DNA from 3 places in the Nostoc sp. 'Lobaria pulmonaria (5183) cyanobiont' genome. Region 1 is predicted to be linked to each of the others. Evidence: riboswitches for the same ligand, from Rfam matches in the RefSeq annotation. Region 1 holds a riboswitch; each other region holds the start of a gene.
What was found. Region 1 has a riboswitch for cobalamin ahead of cobG (precorrin-3B synthase). Riboswitches for the same ligand answer to the same signal wherever they lie in the genome.
Positions count from the first base shown of each region.

Region 1 (4,238 bases):
CATTTATGCTGTCTGCTGCCAATGCAGCTTTTGATTCTGCTGCACCAACAAACCCCACTGGAAAGCCTAAGATAATCGCAGGTTTGGGCGCTCCTGCATCGAGCATTTCTAGCAGTCTGAACAGGGCGGTGGGCGCATTGCCAATTGCGATTACTGAGCCTTTTAGGTGCGATCGCCATAATTCTAAAGCTGCTGCCGACCTTGTAGTACCCATACTCTGGGCAAGTTCTGGCACTTCTGGCTCGTTGAGGGTACAGATAACTTGATTGTTTGCAGACAACCGCCGTTTGGTAACGCCATCGGCAACCATCCGGCAATCGCACAGAATTGGCGCTCCTGCGGCTAATGCTGCCCTTGCGGATTGTACTGCTGTTGGTGAATATCCCAAGTCAGTGACAATATCCGTCATCCCACAGGCATGAATTAGACGCACAGCAACTTTTGCTACATCCGGTGGCAACACATCTAAGTTCGCTTCTGACCGGATGATTGCAAAGGAATTACGGTAAATTTCGTTGGCATCTCGGATATAGTCGGGCATTAAATTTGGGATTTTAGATTTTGGATTAATTTGTTTGTTAGTATAAATACTTCTTTTTCAATAGAAGAATATCTAATTTAATTAACCGCAGAGGCGCAGAGAACACATCAGAGAAAGGGAGGAATCAATTATCTGTATTTATCTGTGGTTCCATTTTCTCAGTATTTATTAAATAACTGCTGTAATTGTGCTGGTGGATATCGATTAGCAAATTCCCCAAAGGACTCATCAGAATTTAAGCGTTGAATTTTATATACATATAGCATCCGCTCTATTAATGCAGGTAGTTCGGCAAAAGTTACATATTGATATAGTTCGCGTCCGAATTTATGCTTGCTGTCACCAACATAAATGTGATATCCTTCCACAGTTTCATTGTCAGCATTGAAGCTGACACCAAGCAGAGTAATATCACTCTTGCTATGTTGGGCACAAGATTTTTCGCAGCCGCTAAAGTGGATATTAACTGGGTAATCGAGAGTAATGCGAGTTTCAAGATACTCTGCTAATGTCAACGCATGACTTTTGGTATCCGTAGCAGAAGCGGCGCAACCCTTTTTTCCAGAACAGGCAACTAATCCAGTTTTGATGTTGGTTGCAGAGGAATCTAATCCTAAGAAAGCAATTTCACTTTGGACATCAGCAACCCATTGCTGAGGAATATCTGTAAGGAGCAAATTTTGCCAAGGGGTTAGCCTGATTGCACTACCGTATTTCGTTGCTAAATCTGCTAAACCCCGCATCTGTCTACTCTCCAATCGACCAAGGGGCAAGACAACACCAATGTAAAATAAGCCTTGCTGACGTTGGGGATGAATGCCAATATGGTGATATTTTTCCCTCTTGCCTTGCTGGGGGAGTAGGTCTTTTCTTATTTCACTGCATAAAAGGGGGAAAGGTAGACGCTGCTCAACTTCTTGGAGATAATTTTCACAACCCAAAGTATTCAATAACTCTCTCAAACGTAGCCGCCGTTTACTCGGAGTATGACTATAAGCTAGATAGACATCCGCCAAAGCTGCTAAGACAGGCAAACAGTCCTCTGGTGGTAACAAAATTCCCGTATCGCTGGGCGGTTGACCCTTCTCGCCGACACTGAGATAGAGGCAAAAGTAAACATTATCGTTAATTAAGACAGCTGCAAAGGTGATATCATTCAAGCGATCGCCCACCTGAATTATCCCACCACCATCAAAGCAAACGCTAAATTTTGCCGAGAGTCCCGAAAGCGCCGGATGTGCTGTAATATAATCATCCCAACCTTGGACAAAAGGGCGAGTGTCGATTAATTCCTGGGGATCGATACCAGCAGTTGGACTGGTCATAATATTGCGGATTTGGTCTACAAGAGTATTGTCAGAACCCAATCCCATCTTTTGGAGGTACTTCAGAACCTCAGCATTTATCCCCGTGCGGATTTCACGAACTTGCAGGTTGGCTCGATTAGTCACATCTATATAGCCGCCACCATGCTGTTCTGCTATATCTGCGATCGCACGGCATTGCTGACTACTAATAATTCCACCTGGTATTCTAACGCGAGATAATATACCATCTGCGGCGGGAGTAGCATAAAACAAGCCAGGACAAGTGGCAAATCCAGAAACCAAACTTAAAACTCCTTCCCCGTGCAACGCAGGGAGTAGACGGTGAGTGTGTCTTCAGGACATCCTGAGAGTTGGCATTCTGACTTGGGCGATCCCATCACAGCTGCGGCACAGTCCCGGAATTTCACCGGAGTTTCCCAACTTTTAGCTTTAGTAATTTAGACTTTGTTTAGGTTATAGATTTCAACCTAGACATCATCCAGATAATTATCTTACATTAGTATAGCCAGAAATTTTAACTGAACTTATCCACTACCGATCGGAAGATATAGCTCTTGAAGCTAGTCTATAAATTGAATTTAGTCATGGCTCAGGCAGGAATGCTTGAGCCTTTTTGCTGCAAAACTTGCTTTAGAAAAAGTTAGCCGGTCTAAGTTGAGGTTTTTTCGGACTCATGCTTTTTGGAATTTTGAATTGCTTACACAGGCTGTGGTTTGAGTAAATCTGTGTTGGTAACAAATTCACTGAATGTACTTGCAACCTGCTGCGGTAATGCAATCGCCGGAGTTTGTAACGGCAACCTGGGAAATAATAATTCTGCGACTCGATAGGCTTCTTCGAGATGGGGATACCCTGAGAAAACGAAGGTATCAATTCATAAATCGGTATATTCTAACATTCGCGCTGCAACTGTCTCTGGATCTCCGACTAAGGCAGTCCCAGCGCCCCCACGCACTAAGCCAACACCTGCCCATAAGTTGGGGCTAATTTCTAAGTTTTGGCGTTCGCGTAGCGTGCCGGAGGCAACCTCGCCATTGTGCAGTTGGGCCATGCGGCGTTGCCCTTCTGATTCAGACTGAGTAAATCGCTGATGTGCAGCTGCTATGGTTTCATCATCCACATACTGAATCAGTTCATTAGCTGCATCCCAAGCTTTTTGCGTAGTTTCGCGGACTATGACGTGCATCCGAATCCCAAAGCGGACTGTTCTACCTTGTTCTGCTGCTAATCGGCGTACCTTTGTAATCTTTTGAGCAACTCGATTTGGTGGTTCACCCCAAGTTAAATACACATCAATGTGTTTGGCAGCAACTTGGAGAGCGGCATCTGAAGAACCACCAAAATATAAGGTGGGGTAAGGCTTTTGTACGGGAGAAAATTGGAGTTTTGCGCCTTGAACTTGCAAGTGGCGACCACTATAGCTTACTTCTTCACCTTGCATGAGCGATCGCCAAATTGTCAAAAACTCATCCGTGAGATCATAACGCTGATCGTGATCTAAGAAAATCCCATCTTTAGCAAGTTCTTTTGTGTCGCCACCAGTGACAACATTCAGAATAATTCGACCGTTAGAAATCTGGTCAAAAGTCGCAGCCATCCTGACTGCCAAAGAAGGCGACATAATTGCTGGACGAAAGGCTACAAGAAACCGCAAGCGTTCTGTAACTGAAATTAACGAAGTAGCTACAATCCAAGTATCTTGTTTTTGTCCAGTACCAATCAACATCCCACCATAGCCCAATTTATCAACAGCCTGAGCTATTTGCTGCATATAGGGATAAGTGGCTGGTCGCCTGCCGATTGTAGTACCTAAATAACGCTCATCTCCCTGTGTCGGCAAATACCAAAAAACTTCCATTTTCCTATCTCCTGGCGCTATTTCTGGCTAATGGTTTATGGTGTGATAGCTGCATATTGTTCGCTAGTCAGCATCGCTTCCTTGATATTAATAGGTTTAAAAATAACTTTTTCTTTGGCAAACAAATCTGCAATCTTATGTTGATTTTCCATGATTTCTGGCGTAATTGGTCTTAACCCGTAAGTTCGCCTTTCAACCATTGTTGTTAAAATATCTTCATCAATTTTCAGGTGAGGAATAGTCAGTTTTACAACTTCTGATCGGTTTTTCTCACTCCATTGACCTGTGTTATCTATCTCCTCAAGAACTAATCGCACTAATTTCGGATTTTCTGTGGCAAATTTTCGCGCAGCCATATAATCTCCGTTAGGGACTTTAACTCGATCTGTACGAATTTCTGTGTTTGTCATCTTAGGATTAGCCTGTAATTGCTTTCATGACGCGATGTTTTATGGTAATTTTTGTACAATATTACTTAAAACATATCTATTTGCCGTAGTTTAAAGAGTAG
Region 1 is NZ_CP026692.1:2,737,648-2,741,885, reverse strand. It holds gene NLP_RS11960 (precorrin-8X methylmutase) at 1-541, opposite strand, end outside; gene cobG (precorrin-3B synthase) at 700-2,151, opposite strand; adenosylcobalamin-variant (AdoCbl-variant) riboswitch at 2,213-2,302, opposite strand; gene ssuD (alkanesulfonate monooxygenase) at 2,744-3,727, opposite strand; gene NLP_RS11945 (hypothetical protein) at 3,763-4,137, opposite strand.

Region 2 (4,238 bases), 2.4 Mb from region 1:
AATCAGCAGGTAGCCACCATTACTTAATAAATGAGCTGCACCCTGAGCCAAATCGTCAACAGCAATATATTGACTGCTTTCACTCAACAGAACTAAATCATAGGAGTATGATTTGTGAAAATCTTCAAATCTCGTTAAATAGAAAGGTACTCGACCATTGGTATTTTGAATAAACCTCTCTTGCTGGAGTGCGTCGGGTGCTAATCCCTCAACACTGAAACCGCGATCGCACAAATATGCTGCGTTACCTCCAATCCCACAGCCTACGTCAAGCACAGTTTTTATCCCCTCTGGGATAAAACTCAAAAGTTTGGCTGTATATGCGGCTTGCGCCACACGCAGGCGAGTTAGAGTTAATTCTTCACCCACAGTAGGTAGTGGTTCCCAATACCCGTAATGCAGATAAGAGGAATTTGTAAGTCCCATGTAATAATCTATCGCTGCATTTTGGTAGCGAGTTGCTTTGGGAATATTGCTTGATTTTGGCTTGAGCATTGAGGACTAAAGTAAGTTTTAGGGTATTAAGCTTGGTTTAAATTCTGACCATCGCTTGCAAACTTGTTCGTAGCAATCGGGTGGAGTAATTTTTAGTTGGTGTAAAAAATTCACCTCAATCTGAGGTTCAGCCTTTAGCACCAGAAGAATATCTTGATGGGGATTGTATGTTGCGATCGCTGGGAAAATTGATGAAATCATGGATGAGCAGATTGGATGTGATATAAATCCGCCATCCTGAAATGATCGCAAGTAAAACCTAATCAGATCGGAGGGGAGAAATTGGAGAGTGAAGGCAACTGTATCAATAGTTGTATTTGTCGGGTGAGTAACTTTAGTATCCACATCACAAATAACAACTCCCCGCCCAAATGACTGAAATCCCTTCCATCCTGTGTAACCGATTACCAGCAGATTGTTATGAATAAAGCTATTTTGCCAGTAGCCGAAATTTCCTTGCCAAACACTATTGGATGGTCGCATTGATTTCCTCCCCCAAGACAATTGACTCAATGCGAACCTGCTCAAGCTCTCGTCCAATCAATACTAATCGCGTTTGACGGGGTTCCTGGGGTTGCCAAGGACGATCATAAAAGTAGTCAAATCGATTACCGACACCCTGTAATACCAGGCGCATAGCTTTGTTTGGAACTGCTACAAATCCCTTAATTCGATAAATTTCTTGCTGTTGCACCAATGTTTGCAAGCGTTTGACTAGGGCTGTCGGCTCAAATGCCTGGTTTAACAGTAGTTGCACTGCATTAATCCCTTCATCATGTTCATGTTCGGCTTCGTTGTCGTGGTGACTGGGGCGACTATCCAAGTTGTCTTCTACCGCAGCGTTGAAACCGAGTAACAAATCGCCACTGATTTTACCATCCTGGCAAGGAATGACTTTTACACCAGGCGATAAGTTCTGTTTCAGCCAATCTTGTACCCTAACTTGCGTTTTTTCATCAACGCGATCGCTTTTAGTCAGCAATACTAGATCAGCACAAGCCAGCTGATCTTCAAATAGTTCCTCAATCGGTGTTTCGTGTTCTATGCTAGAGTCGGCTTGTCGCTGTGCTAAGAGGGCTGCTAAATCGCCTACATATTGATTAGTTGCTAAGGCTTCACAGTCCACCACAGTAATTACGCTGTCCACTGTCGCGCCTGTGCGAATTTCCGGCCAGCGAAATGCTTGCACCAATGGTTTTGGGAGTGCTAGTCCAGAGGTTTCAATCAACATACAGTCAAGGCTGGCGCGTCGCTTCAGCAATTCTTGCATTGCTGGTAAGAATTCCTCTTGCACCGTGCAACACAAACAACCGTTGGTGAGTTCAACAATATTACTGTTGGAATCGTCTTCATCGTCACAAACTCGGCAGTCACGCAAAAGTTCGCCATCAATGCCGATTTCTCCAAATTCATTCACCAAAACAGCAATGCGTCGTCCTTCATTATTTTGCAGTAAATGGCGGATTAACGTCGTTTTGCCTGCACCTAGAAATCCTGTAATTACTGTGACGGGAATTTTTTGCATATAAAGTGTGTCGTTTGTTGATTAATTTTGCAATCACAAGAAAGAAGTTTTAACCACAGATATCACGAAGTAGAGATGTGTGACGAAGTTCAATTTCGCCTCTCTACTAATTTGCAGGTGATGTGAAAGGTAATTTATTAGGCGCGAACATTAGCCAAACAAATCAGCGTATCCATCTTTTTTGTGAATAGTTACGCCAAAGAGAATTAGTGCGAGCGATGTCTACGACGGGCTACGCCTACGCAATTTGTACCCGAAATTAACCATCTACTGTCTCATAGAAAGCCGTAACCTGTAGCGTTTTGATATGTGGAGCTATGAGAATGTCAAGCTTAGTAGTTGTAGAAATCTTCATAAAAATACTTCTCTGTGCCTCGCAGATGTACAAAATTTACAAGTCAACTTCGGCGGGCATTCTGACTTACAAGGCAAGCCTTGATTACAGCTGCGGGACAGCGCCGGATTCACATCGGACTTTCCCCCTTGCGCCTGATGGCTGCTCCCCATCAGAACCGAGATTCCTTTGCATATTAACACACTATTTAGATTAGATGAATTGTTGCAACTAAATTGCGAGAAAATTGCAATAGCCTAGAATACTTTTTGCAAATTATGGAAATCATTTCCCACAAGGAATATGTTGAACGCTGGCTGGAAAGTCTCAAACAGAATGAAGTTTACTACAACATCAATGGGTTCGATTTTTTGGAGAAGTTTGAGAGTCAATTGCACAATTCTAACCATCGATTCGCCAACTTCCGTCCCAACTTCCGAATGAAGATTACAGATGAACTATATTATCGAAACTTCGGTCTCAAAAACGAGCATTCTGACTTTTATACCTTAGTTTCCAAATTCTATCTTTCAGGCTGTTCTACGGTCAGTTGCCCCAATGTGGAAGGAGTAGAAGCAAATTATGAAGAAAAGGGTGGATACAATTATTTGTTTTACCTGCCAAATATTAAAGAAATTGAACACTATTATGCTGGTGATCGCATACTCACCATCATTATTGATTGGAATGCTGAATTTTTCCGAGCATTCATAGGAAGTAGTCACAGTTTACCACAACAGTTGCGTCCATTTCTGGAGAGCGATCTCGCTCCCCAGTTTCACTGTACCGTCGGTTTAATTACACCTGCAATGCGAAGCGTATTGCATCAGATTTGCAACATATCATATCAAGGAATTGCCCAGCGAATGTTTTTGGAAAGTAAGGCGTTAGAACTACTGGCATTGCAACTCGATCAACTCGCAGCAGCTGAAGGTTGTAATTTACCGATAGCATCACTTAAACCTAGAGATATTGAGCAAATTTATCAAGCCAGGGAAATTTTACTTACTCAGTGGCTTAAGCCACCATCTGTATGTGAATTGGCGCAGCAGGTGAAGTGCGATCGCAAAAAACTCATGCAGGGATTTCGCCAAGTCTTTGGTACCACCCTGTTCAGTTATCTGCGCGATTACCGCATGGAGCAAGCCAGACAATTACTTCAAGAGCGGGGATGCAAGGTTACAGAAGCTGCGAATGCCGTTGGCTACTCAAATACGGGTCATTTTGCCGCAGCCTTCAAACGCAAGTATGGCATCACACCCCGTGAATGTTTGGTAGGAAATAAGCCAATTCCTCCTTTCGGGATCGAAATTCCTCCTCTTTGAGTTGCAGAGTAGCCCCATCACGTAATCTTTTTTGATAGTTTTCTTGCAACAGATTACTAATAATTGCTGGACGGATTTTGGGTGTGAACATGGTAAAACGGATGTGGGCAAATTACGCTGGGGGCATTGGCAGTCTGGCGATCGCATTTCTACTATTATGTGGGCAAGCAGCTAGGGCTGAGGTGACAAGTACGCAAACGCTACGCCCAAAAAACTCTCCTAACCGAATCCTGCGTCTCCATGATGTTCAGGTTCCTGCGAGGACAGTGAAGGACTGGCTAGCTCAGGTAGAAACTGCGACAGTATCTTCATTTAATGGTAATCGTGTTGCAGCACCCATTGACGTGTTTAATCCAGTATATGACCGATCCCTTGGTGCAATTTTGAACCCTGATCGAAAGGAGTCCTTGCTCATAGATGCACTGGGTATTTATGTCCAAGATCAGATCGCGCTGAGTGAGAATCTGAAGTTGCTCTTATGTGTACGGTTTGATGCCTTTAAACAGACGGATGGAGATTTGGTAGCAAACACCGAAAGCAGCCAGTCAGGAGATGCCTT
Region 2 is NZ_CP026692.1:303,200-307,437, forward strand. It holds gene NLP_RS01350 (class I SAM-dependent methyltransferase) at 1-495, opposite strand, end outside; gene NLP_RS01355 (hypothetical protein) at 514-978, opposite strand; gene cobW (cobalamin biosynthesis protein CobW) at 962-2,020, opposite strand; cobalamin riboswitch at 2,409-2,552, opposite strand; gene NLP_RS01365 (helix-turn-helix transcriptional regulator) at 2,633-3,679, shown strand; partial or broken gene NLP_RS01370 (TonB-dependent siderophore receptor) at 3,994-4,238, shown strand, end outside.
Region 2: linked by a shared signal. The riboswitch ahead of cobW (cobalamin biosynthesis protein CobW) and the one ahead of cobG (precorrin-3B synthase) in region 1 are both predicted to bind cobalamin.

Region 3 (4,238 bases), 1.8 Mb from region 1:
GTACCGCTATTTCTACTGCCGGGAGTGCATGTCATGACAGATATTCCCGCCGAAGTAGCACTAGCACAGCAGACTCTTGGTCAAGATATCATGATTGAGTTGCAACCATATTTAGGCTCTCACCCCAATTTAGAGAAATTGCTGGCAAAACAAATAGCTGCTATAAAAGCAGAAGCATGGATTCTATTAGCTCATGGTAGCCGTCGCCCAGGTTCTCAAGAAACTGTGGAAGCAATGGCGGCGAGTTTGGGAGCCGTGACTGCTTATTGGGCTGGTCCTCCTAGTTTAGAATTACGGGTGAAAGAGTTGGTAGGTGCTGGTTATCGGGAAATTGCAATCTTGCCATATTTTTTATTCGCTGGTGGAATAACCGATGCGATCGCCACCTCAATAGAGCAGCTAAAATTACAATTTTCTGCGGTGAATTTCCAATTGGCAGAGCCATTGGGAGCAAGTGCAGAATTAGCCGAGCTAATTTGGGATTTAACAGATAGATGAACCGCACAATGACAGAAAGGAACAAGTATTTGGGAAAGGTTTATTTAGTCGGTGCGGGGCCAGGAGATCCAGGACTAATAACTCTGAAGGCGAAAGGTTTGTTGGAATGTGCAGATGTAGTCATCTATGATGCCTTGGTGAGTCCGGCTATTTTGGCAATGATTAATCCCCAAGCCGAGCAAATTAATGCTGGTAAACGTGCGGGGAGACATTCGTTGTTGCAGTCAGAAACAACTCAATTGCTGATTGATAAAGCGCAGGATCATGCAATTGTAGTGCGGCTAAAGGGTGGCGATCCGTTTATTTTTGGTCGCGGTGGCGAAGAGATGGAAGAATTAGTCAAAGCTGGAATATCAACGGAAGTAGTGCCCGGTATCACATCGGGAATTGCAGCAGCAGCATACTCAGGTATTCCTTTGACGCATCGGCTGTATAGTTCATCAGTGACATTTGTAACTGGTCACGAGGCGGCGGGTAAGTATAGACCGATTGTAAATTGGAGTGCGATCGCTCACGGTTCCGAAACCATTGTAATTTATATGGGAATTCACAATCTGCCTTATATTGTGGAAGAATTAAGTGCAGCTGGGTTGAATTTAGAAACGCCGATTGCTTTGGTGCGCTGGGGTACACGACCAGAACAAGAAGAATTGATTGGTACTTTAAAGACAATTGTCAAACAGGTAGAGGAAACTGGATTTAGTGCGCCTGCGATCGCAGTTATTGGACAAGTAGTAAATATGCACAGTATTTTATCTGGCTGTCGCCCAGTTTGATGGTTGCCACAAAGCTTGTTGTTTCGTATTCTCCGATAACCCTAGTACCACTGCGTGGAAGTCAAAAGTCAAAAATCAAAAGTCAAAAGTATTGTATTCCGGACTTTCGCGTCATTTTGAATGGTATGTTTATTTACGCCATGTTGTACTAGTGTATGATCGATAAGGTTATTCGGTTCTGGTGGGAGTCAGTCACCAGAGGTAACGGGGAAAGTTCGGTGCAAATCCGGCGCTTGGGAGCAACTGTGAACCAATTTGAGATTAAAGAACTAAATCTCAAATCTCAAATTGAGTGAGTCAGGATGCCCACCGAAATAGATTTATTAGTTTCACATATCTGCGAGGTACAGATGACTACTACTGTAAATATTTCCCCAACCAGTCCAATGGAAGTTGCTGAACATACTTTATTTGTTTGCAAAACCTGTGCCAGTGTTTGGCAAAATGGAAAACGCTTAGGTGAAAGTGGTGGTGAAAAACTTCTACACGAACTTCAGCAGTTGGCACAAGATTGGGACTTACGAGATCGATTCCCGATTCAGGAAGTTGAATGTATGAGTGCTTGTAATCGTTCTTGTGTAGTCGCCTTTGCTGCTAAAGGTAAATTAACATATTTATTTGGTGATTTAGGCGTTGATGGTAATGCCTCTGCGGTACTGGAATGTGCTAGTCAATACTATGCCAAAGCAGATGGTTTACTACCTTGGTCAGAGCGTCCAGAAGCAATGAAGAAGGGCATTTTAGCAAAAATTCCACCTTTATCTAAATGATCCGCGTTTTGATTCTGGGTGGGACGGGTGATGCAGCAGAATTAGCTGCCAAAGTTACGACTATCCAAGGGTTAGAAGTAATCACCTCTCTAGCTGGCCGCACCCGTGAACCGTCAGTACCGTTGGGCGATTTACGGGTTGGAGGCTTCGGTGGCGTGACTGGATTGGCTAGCTATCTGCAAGTCATGCAAATTGACTTATTAATTGATGCAACCCATCCTTTCGCTACTCAAATTTCTTTCAATGCCGCAGATGCAGCAATGGAAGTTAGAGTACCCCGCCTGATGTTAATTCGTCCACCTTGGGAAAAAGTAAGTGGCGATCGCTGGATTGAACTGGATAATGTTGCAGCCGCAGCAACAGCCGTGCAAAACCAGGCACAGCGAGTGTTTTTGACAGTTGGTAGGCAAGAACTGTCCGCTTTTGCTCACCTAGAGAAAATTTGGTTTTTGATGCGGATGATTGACCCTCCTGGCGATGATGCTTTAGTACCGCCGGGGATGGTATTGTGCGATCGCGGGCCTTTTACCCTCAATAATGAAAGACAAATTCTGATTGAGAATAACATTGATACCATCGTCAGCAAAAATAGCGGTGGCGATGCTACAAAGCCCAAGATTATTGCAGCGCGAGAACTGGGCGTAAAGGTTGTGATGGTCAATCGTTCAGCGATACCGCCAGGGGAACAGGTTAGTAATGTTGATGCTGCTTTGGCGTGGTTATTAGATCGCTGCTAAGTAAATAGGCAAGATTGATAATACTATCTTTGTTAATTCCGTATAATACACCGGAACCTTCTACAATATCCGCGATCGCAGTAACGACTTCCATGAAAAATCTAGCTTTATCTGCCATAGCCCTCGTCACCATATCTGGATTAGTTTTCGGGACAATGCCGGACGCTTCTGCTTTAAGTTGGAACTGGAATTATTCTGGTACTGGCATAGAAGCGAACGGTATTTTCACCACTAATGACACCCCTAACGATTTGGGTTTTTACTTGATTACTGGAATTACTGGTACACGAAATGGTGAAATAATTACTGCTCTGCAACCCGCCGGGACTCCAATGCCAGGAAACGAACCTTTTGATGTTGATAATTTAATTAGCCTTAATACTCAGCAGTTAACACGTAAGGGTTTTGCGTATTCCATTTCGGGAGGAAATTATTCTAGTCCATTTTTCGCTAGTTTTTTGCCGACACCAGGTTATTTAGAGGTTTTTTCTGCGCCAAATAGACCAGGTTTTGAAAAGTTAGGATTAGAAGATAGGGAATTACCCATTAGTTTTTCTGCAAACCTAATCACCGTCCCTTAACCCACTTCTATTTTTAGCTTACTCATCATCGGCACTCTGGGCGCACCTCCAGTACTCAAACGTCACAAGCTATTCAAATTCACTCAGAAGAAGCTCGAAAAAGTTTCCTAAAACCATTTGTAGGGTAACTTTAATTAAATACAGTTTTGCGTAAAAGCGTAGCGTTTTTAATCCAAGCCAACGCATTAACAATCCAAGCCAACGCATTAACAATCCAAGCCGACGCATTAACAATCCAAGCCGACGTATTAACAATCCAAGCCAACGCATTAACAATCCAAGCCGACGTATTAACAATCCAAGCCGACGTATTAACAATCCAAGCCGACGCATTGACAATCCAAGCCAACGCATTAACAATCCAAGCTAACGCATTGGCATTGTAGGATATTGCCTTTGATTAATTCGCTATGAATTAATGAAATGCTGTACTAAGTGTTGGCGTTCGGTCTTAAACCCTTAAATTTACGAGAAAACTTGCGATTTATCTATAGGCTCTTTGAGACATACAGATTAAAGTAATATAGCAACGGTGGTATTATTGCATCCAAATGATACCGTAATTTTGTCTAGATGTAGAATTATATCGCCCTGCCAACGGGAGATTATTTCTAAAAGGAGTTTGCTGTAATGTCCACAACCCCAACTACTCGATTAATTTTAGAGACTTTACTCCCTCATCTCAAAGTAGCAGCAGCCTATGCCCATTTTTTACAACCAAAAATTGCTGCACTTCCCGCCAAAGAACAAGGAAACAACTTTTTTAGTGCTGCACTTACTGATGCAGATGTGGCTATTCAAAATCTGGTAGAAGTAGTATTACTAGGCACTTTTCCCGATATTCGCTTTTATGGTGAAGAATATGAAAGTTCTAAT
Region 3 is NZ_CP026692.1:901,536-905,773, reverse strand. It holds gene NLP_RS03850 (sirohydrochlorin chelatase) at 1-498, shown strand, start outside; gene cobA (uroporphyrinogen-III C-methyltransferase) at 507-1,274, shown strand; cobalamin riboswitch at 1,431-1,602, shown strand; gene NLP_RS03840 (DUF1636 domain-containing protein) at 1,625-2,044, shown strand; gene NLP_RS03835 (cobalt-precorrin-6A reductase) at 2,041-2,781, shown strand; gene NLP_RS03830 (PEP-CTERM sorting domain-containing protein) at 2,811-3,362, shown strand; gene NLP_RS32745 (hypothetical protein) at 3,509-3,748, shown strand; gene NLP_RS03820 (inositol monophosphatase family protein) at 3,993-4,238, shown strand, end outside.
Region 3: linked by a shared signal. The riboswitch ahead of NLP_RS03840 (DUF1636 domain-containing protein) and the one ahead of cobG (precorrin-3B synthase) in region 1 are both predicted to bind cobalamin.